3 regions of the Halobacillus salinarum genome follow, and region 1 is predicted to be linked to each of the others. Evidence: riboswitches for the same ligand, from Rfam matches in the RefSeq annotation. Region 1 holds a riboswitch; each other region holds the start of a gene.
What was found. A riboswitch is a leader RNA that binds a small molecule or an ion and turns the genes downstream of it on or off. The one in region 1 is predicted to bind S-adenosylmethionine.

Region 2: linked by a shared signal. The riboswitch ahead of msrA (peptide-methionine (S)-S-oxide reductase MsrA) and the one ahead of MUN89_RS08950 (methionine ABC transporter ATP-binding protein) in region 1 are both predicted to bind S-adenosylmethionine.
Region 3: linked by a shared signal. The riboswitch ahead of MUN89_RS03340 (sodium:solute symporter family protein) and the one ahead of MUN89_RS08950 (methionine ABC transporter ATP-binding protein) in region 1 are both predicted to bind S-adenosylmethionine.

What each region holds. Positions count from the first base shown of each region.
Region 1 covers NZ_CP095073.1:1,760,606-1,765,873, reverse strand. Annotated here, with positions in the region: gene MUN89_RS08970 (YuzK family famiily protein) at 114-284, opposite strand; partial or broken gene MUN89_RS08965 (carboxymuconolactone decarboxylase family protein) at 469-804, opposite strand; gene MUN89_RS08960 (MetQ/NlpA family ABC transporter substrate-binding protein) at 901-1,743, opposite strand; gene MUN89_RS08955 (methionine ABC transporter permease) at 1,760-2,428, opposite strand; gene MUN89_RS08950 (methionine ABC transporter ATP-binding protein) at 2,421-3,446, opposite strand; SAM riboswitch class I at 3,517-3,626, opposite strand; gene MUN89_RS08945 (TlpA family protein disulfide reductase) at 3,927-4,352, shown strand; gene MUN89_RS08940 (hypothetical protein) at 4,356-4,679, opposite strand; gene MUN89_RS08935 (thioredoxin family protein) at 4,779-5,093, opposite strand; gene MUN89_RS08930 (toprim domain-containing protein) at 5,109-5,268, opposite strand, start outside.
Region 2 covers NZ_CP095073.1:3,625,658-3,630,925, forward strand. Annotated here, with positions in the region: gene MUN89_RS18845 (ribonuclease H-like YkuK family protein) at 155-637, shown strand; gene MUN89_RS18850 (DMT family transporter) at 669-1,577, opposite strand; gene msrA (peptide-methionine (S)-S-oxide reductase MsrA) at 1,697-2,170, opposite strand; SAM riboswitch class I at 2,288-2,408, opposite strand; gene MUN89_RS18860 (AIM24 family protein) at 2,559-3,254, opposite strand; gene MUN89_RS18865 (LTA synthase family protein) at 3,445-5,268, shown strand, end outside.
Region 3 covers NZ_CP095073.1:606,188-611,455, reverse strand. Annotated here, with positions in the region: gene MUN89_RS03355 (MTP-1 family protein) at 1-282, opposite strand, end outside; gene MUN89_RS03350 (BtaManbiosPhlase) at 297-1,361, opposite strand; gene MUN89_RS03345 (substrate-binding domain-containing protein) at 1,705-2,751, shown strand; SAM riboswitch class I at 2,850-2,953, shown strand; gene MUN89_RS03340 (sodium:solute symporter family protein) at 3,012-4,622, shown strand; gene MUN89_RS03335 (GNAT family N-acetyltransferase) at 4,667-5,268, opposite strand, start outside.

The sequences.
Region 1 (5,268 bases):
TCGACACCGCTCGACAAGCTTACGAAAGAATGAGTGAACTATTATGATAACAAGCTCTTCCGTCATTATACAAGAAAAAATCAGGCGACTAAAGTCACCTGATTGGTAAAGCATTATCTATGAAGCTGACGGTCCATGTCTTCAACCATTTTCTGACTCTGTTCGAATTCCCGCTGGCGTCTTTGTTCGACCTCTAGTCGTGTGTCCAACTTCCTGCTGTATTCGGCAAAGCTCAGATTGTGAGCTTGATGCATTGCTTTTTCCATTTCAGCAGTATAATTCAAATTCAGATCGTCATTAATAACGAATCAATCCTTTCAGATTTTTTACAATTTTTATATTATCACAGGTTTACTACCCCGGCCAAAGCCGGTATAAACGAGTTTGGAGTTCAGAATTGTAAAAAATCTTAATGAAAGCGGTTAAAAAAGACAGTTTTTCCAAATAGCTTCTTTTTACGGATAATTGCTAATGTACTGAATCTTTCAAATCTTGATACGCATCTTGAACAAGAGTGACTGCCTGACTCAAGGCTGCGCCTCCACCAAAAGCAGCCGCTACTCCGCATGCTTCTAATATTTCTTGTTCTGAGGCACCCTGATCTACGCACCCTTTCGTATGGTAAACCATGCAATATTCGTCCTAGGCTACAATGCTGATTCCTAGTGCCATCAGCTGTTTCTGCTTTTTAGTGAGTTCTCCCGCTTTAAAACAGGCTTCAGAAAATTGACTGAACTGCTGTGCTACTTCTGGAAGTTGTTCTGAAAAGTGCCCCATTCCTTCTTTATATTCCTGCAGGTACATCTTTGTCCAATTGACTTGCTCTTCCACTTAAATGACCTCCCATATAAAAATAGCGTAACTGCGGTTAGTATAAACCGCAGTTACGCATTTTATCCGCTATTTTGATTCGCCATCAACAGGGACGACCGCTCCATCATATTCCTCTTTAATAAAGTTTTGAATCTTATCAGAGTGCAAAACGTCAACTAAAGTCTTCAAGGCTTCTGAATCCTTGTCTTTACTTTGGGCAGCTATTACATTTACATACGGTGAATCGGAGCCTTCTAAAATGAGAGCATCCTCACTTGGATTTAATCCCGCTTCTATAGCATAGTTCGTATTAATCGCCACTAAAGCATTTTCCTCGCGCTTATAAGTTTCTGGAAGAAATGCAGCTTCTACACCAGCATCAAATTTTAATTTTTTTGGGTTTTTTACGATATCATCTACAGTTGCATCCACTTTATCCACATTTTCGTCAAGCTTAATGAGCCCTTCCCTTTCTAATAAGGAAAGAATCCGTCCATGATCAGCGACTGAACGGCTCATAATGACCGTTGTTCCTTCCTTTATCTCATCTTTGGAAGAAATGTTTTGTGAGTAGATCCCCATAGGTTCAATATGAATGCCGCCCATGTTCACAAAGTCGTACCCATTTTCTTTTTCCTGGGCTTTCAAATAAGGAATGTGCTGAAAGTAATTCGCATCTATACGTCCTTCATCAAGATCTTTGTTTGGTAAAATATAATCCTGATATTCCTCAATATTTAATGTGATCCCTTTTTCCTTTAAGATAGGTTTTGCCTTTTCAAGTACTTCTGCATGGGGAACACTCGTTGCACCTACCGTGATTTCCTTATCATTAGTGTCTCCGTTTGCAGAATCCTTTTCTGATGTTCCACAAGCTGATAATACGATAATAAAAGCTACGGCTAATAAGCCTGTCCATAATTTCTTCATTTCCAACTCTCCCTTTTTATCTTTTATCTAATTTTCGCGAAATGAAATCCCCGAAAAATTGAAATATAAATACAATTAGTACGATAAGAATGGTACAAAACAGCACAACATCAAAATCACTGCGCTGAAAACCATAATAATATCCAAAATCCCCAAGCCCGCCTGCTCCTATTACACCGGCAACAGCCGTATAACCGACTAACGCAATGGCGGTGACTGTAATTCCCGAGACGAGCGCAGGCATGGATTCAGGCAGTAAGACCTTGAATACAATCGTTGAGTATTTTGCTCCCATTGCTTTAGCAGCTTCTACAACCCCTTTATCCACTTCCTTCAAAGCGATTTCTACCAACCGGGCATAAAAAGGAGCTCCTCCAATAATTAATGCCGGAAGCGCTGCGTTTGGTCCCCGGATTGTTCCGATAAGAAAATCAGTAAACGGAAACAGCAATAGGATGAGAATAATAAAAGGAATCGCCCGGAAAACATTTACGATGGATGCTGTAATCCAATTCAGCACTTTGTTCTGCCACAGGCCGCCTGGTCCAGATAAATAAAGTAACAGACCCAGGAACAGACCAATTATAAATGTACCTGCGACAGAAATAACTGTCATATACAAAGTCTCATTGGTTGCCGTAATCATGTCTTCTATACGCACATTCGGAAATAACTGCTTAAACATCCGGGTTCACCTCCACTTCCACTGAGGTTTCGCGGCAAAAATTCACGGCCATTTCAATCTCTTCTTCTTCTCCTTCAAACTGCACAAACAAGGTTCCGTAGGCTCCTCGCTGTGTTTGAGTAATTTTACCGTGAAGAATATTAATATCGACCTGGAATTTTCGCGAAACCTCGCTGATCAAAGCTTGATTCGTGTCCTCACCGACAAAATGAAGCCTGACAACTTTTCCCGTCCGGTACGTATCGTGAATGAGTCGAAGTGAGCTTTCTCGTTCTGGATCCCCCATGACTTGATCGACAAATCTTTTTGTCACTTTTTCTTTCGGATGAAGGAAAACATTGAGGACATCTCCTTGTTCGACCACACGTCCGCTGTCCATTACCGCAACCTGGTGGCATATTTTCCTTATCACGTGCATCTCATGGGTAATTAATACAATCGTGAGTCCTAATTTTCGATTAATGTCTACGAGCAAGTCTAGTATGGAATCCGTAGTTTCAGGGTCAAGTGCAGACGTTGCTTCATCACATAAGAGAACTTTAGGATTATTAGCTAACGCTCTCGCAATACCTACCCGCTGTTTTTGTCCACCGCTCAGCTGAGATGGATAAGAGTTGCCTCTCCCGGATAAGCCCACCAACTCAATGAGTTCGTTCACGCGCTTCTCTCTATCTGCTTTCTTCGCCCCTGCTATTTCCAAAGGAAATGCGATATTGTCGTAGACTGTACGGGACCACAGCAAATTAAAATGTTGAAAAATCATTCCAATGTCCTGTCGAGCCAATCTGAGACTGTTCTTACTCAAGGAAGTCATTTCCTGATCTCCTATTTTCACACTTCCTCCGGTTGGGTCCTCCAGACGGTTCAACAAACGGATGAACGTACTTTTTCCAGCTCCGCTGTAACCGATCACGCCGAAGATTTCACCTTTGTTAATGTTTAAGCTCATTTGGTCCACGGCGCGCACAGGTTGATCCTGTGTATAAAACACCTTCGATAAATCTTTAATAGAAATCATCATGATCCTCCCCATAAAAAAACCTTTCTGTTCAAGAGAACAGAAAGGCAAAAATAACCTACTAACTGTTCTCTCATCTGCCAAAGCTGTGCTTTGCAGGAATTGGCACCATTTTGAGTATTCCTACTCAACGGTTGCCGGGCATCACAGGGCCAGTCCCTCCGCCTCTCTCGATAAGAGATTTATATAATTAATGTATTAATACTTTAAATGAATTAAGAAGCACAAAATGGATTGTAGCACTTCAATTAGACAAATGTCAACAAATAATAGCAATAAAAAAACTCTTCACAATGGAAGAGAAGGTCGGGCGCAATTCACATATCTATAGTTTTGCTGGATTCACCAAAACCACGCTGGATACCCGGTTGCTTGGTATCACAGGGCAGACTTTCCGTCTCAGTTGATAAGTGAGATATTCCTTATTCGTTCACCATTATGTTAGCATGGTAGGATACAGCAGTCAAAGTTTTAACAGAGGTGAAAAAAGTGACAAACGCTCCTTTATTTAAATTGCCTTACTTAAATTCTAGAGAGAATTATGAGTTGCAAATAGACATTGGTAAAGTCATTCTCATTACCTTTTGGGCGTCTTGGTGCCCTGACAGTGGAAGAGATATGCCAAAAAAAGAACAGCTTTTCCAAGCAATGGATCATGACCAGGTAAAAATGCTGACAATCAACGTTTCGGGTAGAGAACGATCTACTGAAGAAGCGGTTGATTTTGCGGAAAAATTCATTACACAGCCTGCTATAGCAGACCGCGGAAGAGAGATCTACGATTTATACAACTGTCAGGGGGTCCCCACTACAGTCATCATTGACACCAAAGGAAAAGTGGCTTATCAATTTGGCGATCAGGCGTCTTTTATGGAAATTGTGGAGGCACTCGGGTCTTTGCTGTAATCGTTATTTAGACAGCAAAAATAATGATTCTAAGAAAAGTACATTCCGGTAACTCCCTTTAATCGTCATTTGTTCCTTTGGAAGATTGGTGAGTTTCTGATCGCCGGTTAATAAAGAATGAAACATTTCCTGAGTGGAAGTCAGCCTTATTTTCCCGCCTATGTGCTCCGGCGGTTCAGTCTGTACCCCATTTTTATCAATAAATAATTGAATGGTAGCAGCAGGAATAGCATGAACTTCCAAAGTGAGGTGACGTTCTCGCCAAGTAGGAATGAGATCTTTTCGCTCATTCACTCTTTTTATCCACAAATTAATGAATTCCACCACAAATGCCCCCTCCTTTTCTTCATTAGAAATTTCGTGAAAAGGAGAGGGCATTCCTGTATATCACCAGGAAAATCGTTCGCCATTTCCCGGGAAATTCACTTATGAACTTACAAATTGTGAGACCTTATCATACATAAAAGGCACAGAATGAAATGCGTACACTTTATCAGTTGGTTTGCCATTCTCCGTAACTAGTAAACAGGGAACACTTTCTATTTTGTACTTTTGCATAAGTTCTGGATGAAGCGATGCATTTAACTCATAGAACAATTCTTTGTTATAAGAAGCTTCCAGTGTCTCCAGCATTTTTCTAGCCAAATGACACGTCCCGCAAAAAGGAGTGTGGATAAAGGTAAGAGCAAGCGTATCGTTATTAAGTTGTACATCAGCGTCTGAGTTCTCAATTGGATGCAAGGTGCTTCACTCCTCCTATATCAAATAAATGGATTTCACCTTAAAATGCCGGCTTAACAATGCTCTTGCAAGCTCGGGCTCAGGTGTCGCCGCCACCTCTCTGAAAGCTTTATCAATGTAGATATGATCCGCATGCGGAAGCTCTGAAGTAAGCATTTTCCTTAATTTATTACCG
Region 2 (5,268 bases), 1.9 Mb from region 1:
TGGGTAAGATCTTTACTGCAGTTGACACTTTCATACATTATACGGATCACCATTTACTAGTAATACTGCTTGAAATAACAGAAAGATCATTTCTATTACTGAGGTGTTTAAAGTGGACCAGCAACTTACTTTTCAGAACATTGCCCGGGACAAGATGAATTTTTCAGAAGTGTATGAACATATCTATCGCTTTGTAAGCTCGGACCCCTTAGGAAATTACAGGCTCATGTTAGGTACAGATTCCCAAATCCACCGTGACTATACATTATTCATCACTGGAATTGTCATTCAAAGGGTAGGAAAAGGGGCATGGGCCTGTTTCCGTAAAGTGAAAATACCAAGAAAAATGACCGTCCTTCATGAAAGAATCTCTTTTGAGACCACTTTAACGGAAGAAGTAGCTGCCTTATTTACTCCGGACAAAATTAATCAGCTTATTGACCTGATCCTTCCTTATATTTATAAAGGTTCGACTTTTACTATGGAAGGCCATATCGATATTGGTGCAGGGGACCGAAACAGGACCCGTGTTTATGTAAATGAAATGATTGCAAGAATCGAATCCCTGGGCATCGAACCCAAAATCAAACCTGATTCTATCGTAGCCAGCAGCTATGCGAACAGATATACGAAATAAAGCAGCTAATTAATGCTGCTTTTTTGTGGTTTCAGCCGGCTTTTTTTGATTTAATGGCCGTCCTGAAACGGACGGATTTTCTGCCAGCCAAGTAAACTCCGGTAAAGATAATTACTAATCCTAGAGCCAGGCGGCTTGTTAGTTGTTCATGCAATAAGATAAAGCCCCAAATCATGGCTGTAATTGGAATTAAATACGTAACTGAAGTAGCAAACTCCGCACTGCCTCTTGTAACGAGATAATAAAAAAGTAAATGAGCGATCCCTGAGCCAAAACAACCTAGACCAATAATGGCAATTAATACTTTCGGATCTAAAAATGGCACATGGACAAATGCCTTAAATGAACCAGTTACTCCCATGCCTATGAGACCGACTATGGCTCCGACAGTTAATGTGCATGCAGCAATCAACAAAACTCCAGTTTCTTGTAAGTTCTTCTTTGTGTACTGGGAAGAGAATCCATAACAAATCGCAGCAAGGATCATCGTTCCCATCCCAATAAAGTTTTCTTTCAATAATTCCCCTGCCTCAAAATTCATAAGGACGAGAATTCCTAGAAACCCAAGAACCACCCCTCCCCACTGCTGGGGCTTCAGCTTGATTGAGAAAAACAAAAAGCCGATAAAAGCTGTGCAAATAGGAGTTAAAGCGTTAAGTACAGCGGCAGTAGTACTATTGATTTGTGTCTCGCTAAGGGCAATTAGTCCCCAAGGGAGTCCTGCATTAAACACTCCTACTACCAACAAATCTTGATACGGTACCCGTCGAATGAATTCCCGCCTGTTTTTCCATAGAAGCGGAAGTACTACCACAGCTCCAGCAGTACACCTAATAAAAACAGTACCCCACAGCCCTGCTGGTTCGACCAGCCACTTGATAAAAACAAACGATAATCCCCATATTAAACTTAAAGCTCCAAGCGCCACATATAGCCGCATATGTATCTCTCCTTAAAAGTTACGAACTGTCCATAGCTAATTATAGGACAAAATTCTTTTCACGTAACCTGCTTAAATTGCTCAATAAAAAAAGAGCCGTTCGAAGGCTCTTTGCTTGATCAGCCAATCCCGCAAGCTACTGATCCATTTTTTTGAAAATATTTTTGGTGGTATTCCTCAGCTCTATAAAAAGTGTCTGCTTGCTGCAATCTTGTCACAATTGGACGTTTGAAAATTCCTTTTTGACCCCATTCTTTAATCTTTTCTTCTCCAATATATTTTTGACTTGCATCGTTATAAAAAATAACTGAACGGTACTGATGCCCGATATCTGCACCTTGCTGATCCTTGGAGGTTGGGTCGTGGGCTTCAAAGAATATGTTTACCAGTTCATTAAAAGTAATGATAGAAGGGTCGTAAGTAATTTTCACAGCTTCTGCATGCCCTGTCTCTCCAGTCTTCACTTGTTCATATGTTGGATTTTGTACAGTTCCGCCTGTGTACCCCACTTCAGTGGCTGTTACCCCTTCAAACCTTTCAAAGAAGGCTTCTACTCCCCAAAAGCATCCTGCACCAAAAATCGCTGTCGCCATCCTCATCTTTCCTTTCGTTAACGCAACTTCTTCATTCGAGAGCTGGACGGTTTAAACTACCAAAAAGACCCCTTTTCTTATCCAAATAAGAAAAGGGGTCGTAATATCCGTACGATCCTCTCATCTCTTAGGATGCTTACACATCCTACAGGAATTGGCACCGTTCTCTTCAATCAGTGATTGAATCGATGGTTGCCGGGCATCAAAGGGCCAGTCCCTCCGCCTCTCTGGATAAGAAGTTTCCGTTATTATTTTGATAGTTCTCATCTTACAATGATTTCGTTCTGAAGTAAAGGAAGAAGCACGAAATTTTTTTATTAATTAATGTATGTTTGTCGAGGAAATAAAATGACGGCGGTTGCACCACCTGTAACATCGGTTCATTAAGTCATGAATTTCGTCCTTCCGAATACACTTCTTCAAAAGGCTGGACAATGACAAATCCTTCGCCGGAAAATTCCATTTGTATCGATTCTCCACTACCTCTGCCAAAAAAAGTCTTCAAATTGATATCCGTGCGAAATTCCGGCTGCAGATGGCCGGACCAGGCAACTGTGGCATGAGGATCCGTAATGATTGGTTCTCCAGGACTAACAAGTAAAGACAACGGTTCATAATGAGAAGTGACAGCCACCAGCCCGGTACCTTGCAGCGTAATATTAAAGAGACCACCAGATAACATCCCGGCGACTTTCTTCATTAACTTAATGTCCCATTCAATACCAGGCTCAAATGCCAGCAGGTCATTTCCATTTACAGTGATCGATTCATTGTTCAAATCAAAAATAGTAATTTTCTTACCCTGATCGGCTAAGTAAAGACGTCCGCTACCTTCTGCTTTCATTAATGAAGTTCCTTCGCCGGAAAAGGCTTTTTTAAACATCCGCCCAACTCCGTGCTCGAGGATTCCTTCACGTTCAAATTTGATTTGACCAATATAAGAAATCATGGAACCTGCTTTCGCCCATACACGATCGGTTAAATTTACTTCTAGTATTCTAGGGGTTTCCAGCTCAAAAAATTCATTCTCTGCATCATCCTGCTTCGTTTGGGATACAAAATCATTAATGGAAAATGTTGTCATATCATCTACCCCTTTCTAAATTTGTTTTGACTTTTAGGTTTATACGTGTGTAAAATGGGTTAAGTTTCATAAGAGTACATTGTAACAAATCTTTCATAATTTAGTTCTTCTTACTTGTTTACTTAATGTAAAATTTTTGTTAATTTATATTATTATACAATTCATGAAAGAATAATTTAGGAGGTTCATCATGAATCAGGACAAAAAACAACTTTTAAACAAAGGGTGGGTTTTCTTTGCAGCAGCCATAGTGTTCCTATGGGCAAAAACCTACTATGCCTTACAAACAGCGTTTACTCTAGATATTGAAAATGGTATTCAACAGTTCATATTAGTCATCACTCCGATTAGTTCTATTCTTTTCTTTTTAGGACTATCATTTTTCTTTTCACCGAAAAAACGAAATAAAGCGTTTATGACGATTTATTTCCTTATGTCTTTCGTGTTGTATGCCAATGTAGTGTATTATAGATTTTTCAATGATTTTATTACATTACCCGTTCTCATGCAGTATAAAAACTTCGGAGATCTTGGCGGAAGCACTAAAGCCCTTACCCATCCAATGGACATCCTTTATTGGATTGACGTTGTTATCCTTCTCGTATGGGTAATGCGTAAAAAAACACGTCCAGCGATGGAATTCCGCAAACGTACAATTGCAATGGTTTATGCAGCTGTTCTTGGGTTTGCAGCAGTGAATTTAAGCCTTGCTGAGGTAGAACGTCCACAACTGCTCGTTCGTACGTTTGACAGAGCAAAACTAGTAAAACTTCTAGGAATCTATAATTATCACGTCTATGATAGTGTCATGACGGCTAAAACTTCATCACGCCGTGTATTCGCAGATAGTAACGAATTGACCGAAATCTTGAACTACGTGAACTCCCAGCAAGGGAAAATGGGTGTGCACGGTAAATACTTCGGGAAAGCAAAAGGAAAGAATGTCGTACTTGTTTCATTGGAGTCCACCCAAAACTTTGTCATGGACCGTAAACTGCACGGGCAGGAGATTACGCCGTTCCTTAACGATCTTGCCGATGACAGCTTTTACTTTGATAACTTCTATCATAATACCGGACAAGGTAAAACTTCAGATGCAGAGTTCTTAATTGACAACTCTCTGTATGGCTTGCCGCGTGGCGCCGTATATACAACAAATGCCAGCAATGAATATAATGCAACACCTGAGATATTAAAGGATAATGGATACAATCCAATTGTCTTCCACGGAAACCATGACAGTTTCTGGAACAGGGATGTCATGTATCAAACCCTTGGCTATGACAAGTTTTATTCTAAAGAGGAATACCACGTTACAGACGAGAACTCTGTAAACTATGGACTGAAGGATATTCCATTCTTCGAACAGTCCATGCCTATGTTAAATAAGGAAAAACAGCCTTATTATGCCAAGTTTATTACGATGACGAACCACTATCCTTATATTACCAATAATAAGAACATGGAAATGATAGAACCTGCGAACACCGGAGATGGTTCTGTAGACCGTTATTTCCAAACGGTTCGATATGAAGATGAATCCATTAAAAAGTTCTTCAAGCTTATGAAAGAAAATGGACAGTACAAAGATACGATCTTCGTTCTTTATGGGGATCACTATGGTATATCTGAAAACCATAACCGTGCCATGAGTGAGATCCTTGGTAAAGATATTCGTCCATTCGAGCATGTCCAGCTTCAAAAAGTACCATTGATCATTCACATCCCTGGTATGAAAGGGAAAGATATGCATACTGTTGGTGGAGAAATTGATTTGAAACCCACCATCCTTCACTTGCTTGGAATTGATGAGAAGAATGATGTCCAGTTTGGCACAGACTTGTTCTCTAAAAACCGGGAAGACTTTACTATTCTTCGTGATGGCAGTGTTGTTACCGATAAGTATGTGTATGCTGCTGAAGGCAACAAATGTTATGACAAATCAACAGAGAAAGAAATTGAGGCAGAAACCTGCGCACCTCTAAAAGAAAAAGCGGATAAAGAACTCGACTAT
Region 3 (5,268 bases), 1.2 Mb from region 1:
CTCATCATGGATTTTCGAAACAAACGGATCCTGCAAGGAATACGTTGGGAGTCCCGGTTCAGGACGCCATTCTCCATTTTGCTCAGAGAAGAAAACGACCTCTGAATTTTCCGAGTCGCGTGCTTCGACTCTTCCGGCGATGATCCGTTTTCCGTTGTCTTCAAAAGGAGCTGTAATGTTGTAGACATCTCTCTTCCCTACCCCAGCAAAAATCAGTTTTTCCGCTTCTTTTACTAAACGGTTTGCCCGGTATTCTGTTAACAAACTTTCCACGCGGTACAAGACGGCACCTCCTTTCAGCGATAAGTCAGTTGTGAAAAAATATCTTCAAGATTCATCGTGGCTGCGGCCATGGAAGTGTCAGAAGCTCCATAATAAACTGTAATTTCCTGCTCCTCCACGACAGCCCCGCAAGTGAAAACAACATTGCCAAAAAATCCGCTTGTTTCATAATCACTCTCAGGCGTTAAGATGGGCTCTTTTGTTTTAGCAAGGATTTGTGCCGGGTTCTGAAGGTCCAGCAGCACGGCTCCGAGACAGTAACGGTTGTTTTTATCAGCCGCATGGTAAATTTCCAGCCAGCCTTTTTCAGTCCGTATGGGAACGGCTCCGCCGCCGATTCGCCCGTTATCCCAGCCGTCTTCACTTAATCCCAGTAAATATTGATGATTTCCCCAGTAAAGCAGATTATCAGACTCGGCAATCCAAATCTCCGGACGTCCGATGCCTTTAGGAACAGGCCTGTGAAGACAGTAATACTTGCCATTGATTTTTTCCGGAAAAATGGCGACATCCTTATTCTCTGGATGAAGCATTAATCCATGCCTTTTCATGCTGGAGAAGTTTTTCGTTGAAATAAGGCCAACTCCGATACCCTCAGGCGAAACTGCACTATATTGAATGTAATACGTATCATCGATCTGTGTGACCCGTGGGTCTTCAATGCCCCACACCTCCCGTTCGTTCTCAGGGTAGATCAATGGTTCATCATCAATTGTAAAATGCCTGCCATCCTTACTGCGGGCGATTCGAATGTAGGAAAGAGAAGTTAAATAAGCTGCTCTCCCACTCTTTGCGTAAGTAATCGATCGTGGATCGGAAAAATCATAGCGGGGATCCTTTAGATCGAGCTCTGCCATCTGCAGCTTTCCTGTTCCACTCGATAAATCAATATAAGGGGCTTTAATTACTTCCTTGTCCGTTGTCAAAGGGCGTTCGGCCACCCTTAGAAGCAAAAGGACTTCGCCATTGTATTCAGCTACTCCTGCGTTGAAAACGCCAATCACTTCATGGTCATTGTGATAAGGCTTCACCTGCTGCGGAGTGATCAGTGGATTCTCCTGAAATCGAATTACATTCATAATGCTTTTTTCTCCTCCAAGCTTCATATAGTAGTTTTCTGAAAACCCTTTCATGTTTGTGAATAAGTAAAGCTTCCTCAATGAATTGGAAGCGATTAACAAATTTTAGTAAGATAATGATAACTGGCCCATGATTACAAATTACTTGTAACGTTAACAAAAACGCCAATCAGTAACGTTACAAAGAATTATACACCGTTAACTTGTAATGTCAACGGTTGATCGAAATATTCTTAAAATAGCTACAAATAAGCAAACCTATTGATAAACTGATCAAATTAACGTATATTGTTTTGTAACGTTACAAATGAACGAATCATCTAATAGAAAGGTTGAACCTTTTATGGCAAAAAGAGTGACCATGCAGGATATTGCCGATGAGCTGAATATATCGAAGAACTCTGTATCCCAGGCATTAACCGGAAAACCCGGAGTCAGTGATGCTACAAGAAAACAAGTTTACAAAACCGCCGATAAGCTGGGATACAACTACGTCCCGAAAGGCTCTCAGGCAAACGACGCGGAGTCTGCTGTATCAGGAAATATTGGATTGATTGCTTCTGAATTTGCTTTCTCCATGAAAAGCTTTTTTGGTGAAATCTATTTGACGGTTGAAGAAGAAGCCCAGAAACAAACGAAAAACTTATTATTACAGTCCATTAATAAAAAGTCCGAAGAAAGCTTATCGCTGCCATCCTTTTTAAAAGATCGTTCGGTTGATGGCGTATTGATTCTCTCCCATTTAAACAATGATTATATTCAGGAAGTCATTAATACAGGTGTACCGACTGTTCTAGTCGATCACCATCACCCTAATATTGAAGCTGATGCCATTCTTACCAATAACCGCTTCGGGGCATACAGAGCCGCCCAGCACTTATTAGAGCTTGGCCATAAGAATATCGGCTATGTAGGAAACGTAGATTTTTCTCCGAGCTACCAGGAGCGTCTGGAAGGGTTTCTCCTCGCATTGAAGGATTACAACGTTCCTGTAAACGAGGAATTTTTGTTTAAAGATGCCCGTGAAGAAGATGACGTCATTAACCGCTTTATCGAACAGCTCCCCAAACAGCCCACGGCCTGGTTTTGCGTCAACGACGGCCTTGGTTATCTAGTCAATTCCGGATTAAAGCAGCTCGGGATTCATGTGCCTGATGATGTTTCTATTTGCAGTTTCGATAACGGCCAGCTCTCGCAGCTTTCTACACCAAGAATTACTTCGATGGATATTGACCTTAAACTGTTTGGACGGACCGCCGTTAACCGATTGATCTGGCGGATGGCAAACAAGGACGAACCGTGTCAGGAAATTCTCCTCCCAGCAAAGCTGGTGCCGGGAGAATCAACCAGCAAAGCCGTAAGCACTGCTCCGTCCAAAGTAGCAGACTAACAAATAGATGAATCCTTCTTTCAACCTATATTCATGAAATCGCATTGACTTTATCTGTTTACTGCGGTAATGTGTTAGACAAATTTATACGGAATACATCCTTATCAAGAGCAGGGGAGGAACTTGGTCCCGCGATCCTGCAGCAACCTGTCCATAATGACAAGGTGCTAACTCCAGCAGACAGAAGTCTGAGAGATGAGGAAGAGTAACGGCCTCTTCCTTTTGAAGTGGCCGTTTTTTATTGAAAAGGAGGATTTATTATGACGACGGTTGGTTATTGGTTTATCGGGTTTGCTCTTGTTTATACCGTTTATTTAATTTTTATCAGCCAGGTCGCAAGGAAAAAAGCCGCCGATGGAAATGGCTATTTTGTAGGCGGCCGCAGCTTTAATACGCTGTTTGTTACCGTTTGTATCACGGGATTGTTTTCGGGTTCCTCTTATATTGCCATTATTGAATTGAGTTATCTTCACGGAGTCTCAGCTGTGTGGTACGGGGTTGCAGAAACCGTGCAGGTCCTGATTATCGCTTTAGTATTGATTGCACCTTTCAGGAAAAAAGCACTTGTCACGATTTCCGGTCTGCTCGGAGACCGGTACGGAGAAAAAGTCCGCGGCTTAGCCGGTGCCATTACGGCATTCACTTTTCCGATGTGGTCGGTCGCTACCGCATTAGCTTTTGCTTCAGCGCTCTCGGTTTTTACAGGCATTTCTCTTGTATGGTCTGTCGTGCTCACTGCGACTTTGTTATTTGCATATTTACAGTTCGGCGGCATGTGGTCCGTTGGATTGACGCAATTAAGCAATGTCGTGATCTTTTTCATCATGCTTGCCATCGGCACCTACGCTTTCTTTGTAAATCCAGGGGTCGACGGACTGAAGGAATTGTTTCAGGAAAAACCTCAGTATGCCCATGTCGGCAGTGTCGGAATGCAAACCATCCTTGCTTGGTTTGGCACGTTTTTATTCAATGTCATCCTTGCCCAGGCCGCCTTCCAAATGGCACTTTCCTGCAAAACGGCTAAACAGGGACGTAACGGTCTGCTTTATGCTTCTCTGTTAGGTATTCCTTTAATTGCCGGCGCGGTTTTATTCGGGCTTGCTGCAGCCCAAGCTGTCCCTGGAGAAACACGTGGGTTGATCGCCGTTCCTATGTACTTGATGGATACACTTCCCGCCCCGCTTGTTGGATTGTTTTTCCTCGGTTTCTGGGCAGCAGCGCTCAGCTGGGGGGCTCCGTGTCAGTTTTCCGGAGCAACCAGTCTTGGCCGGGACGTCGGGAAGGCAATCAACCCGAAAGCAACTGAACAGCAGCTGGTCAAGTACACGAAATGGTCCCTGCTGTTATTAACTCTGCTTATGATCGGATTTGCTATGCTGCGTGCAGAACAATCGGCATGGTGGAATGTGCTTGCCTGGGTGACGCGGAACTCTGCCACCTTCGCTCCAGTTGTTGCAGCTATTTTTTGGCCGGTCGTAACGAAGCGGGCCGCTTTTGTTTCCTTATTTACCGGCTCTGCCGCCGGCCTTCTCTGGTACCACCTTGGCGGCTGGGCGATTAATGGCTTTTATTTGAACATCCATCCGGTGTGGATCGGAATGATCGCCAACATCGTGACCATTGTTTTCATCAGCCTGCTTGATTCTTCTAACGAATGGAAATGGAAAGGATCCGTCAAGCATCTGGGCACGTATGCTTTAGCTGGAGCAGTCGTTTTAATCCTTCTCACCGCGGGTTTCTTTCACGAATTATACCGTTCGGGTTTACTCGGACTTGTGTTAACACTGATTGTATCCGGTTTGTTCATTGCCTGCATGAGTTTTACTAAACCGGCAAATCACACGCAAGAAGAATATTCAAAAATCGTTTAATCAAATGAAAGACGGCCGGAGTTAATCTTCCGAGCCGTCTTTTTTTACAGTTTTTTCTCCATATAAACCTGTCGCATGCTCGTTTCAAATCCTCGACCTTTCAAGAGCTTTACAGCGGTACAGCTGGATTCAGGAAAATTAAACGTCATCCGCTTGCAATGGATGCGCGGCTGAAAGATCCGCCCTAGTCCAAACTCCAGAGCTTCTCGATAGGCTGGATGCTGCTCCTCCCCGCCTGTTTGAAACAAAAGAATCGTTTTCAACCTGCCCTCTTCGTCATAGCGCCGTTTATATAACAGATAAGCAAGCACTTCTCCTTCCTTCTTCACGACGGCAAGCTCACCGTCCAGACGGAGCGACGGCCATTGACATTGCCACGGCACACGCTTAGGAGAAAACTTTAGGTACTGAGCTTGTGAAGCGATGGACGTCTCTAACTGGAAACCCTGCTGGTTTGCAGCTGTTTGAAGTGTACCTTCCTGCTGTAAAAAAAGCAGAGTCTCTATCTTTTTATAACCCATTTTTTCATAGAGCTTAATCGCTCTCCCGTTATCGCTGAGCGCTTCCAGACTGGCTGTGGTTACATCGCGCTCTTGATAAAGCTGCAAGGCATGTTCAATCAGCTCCCTGCCTAAGCCTTTCCCCC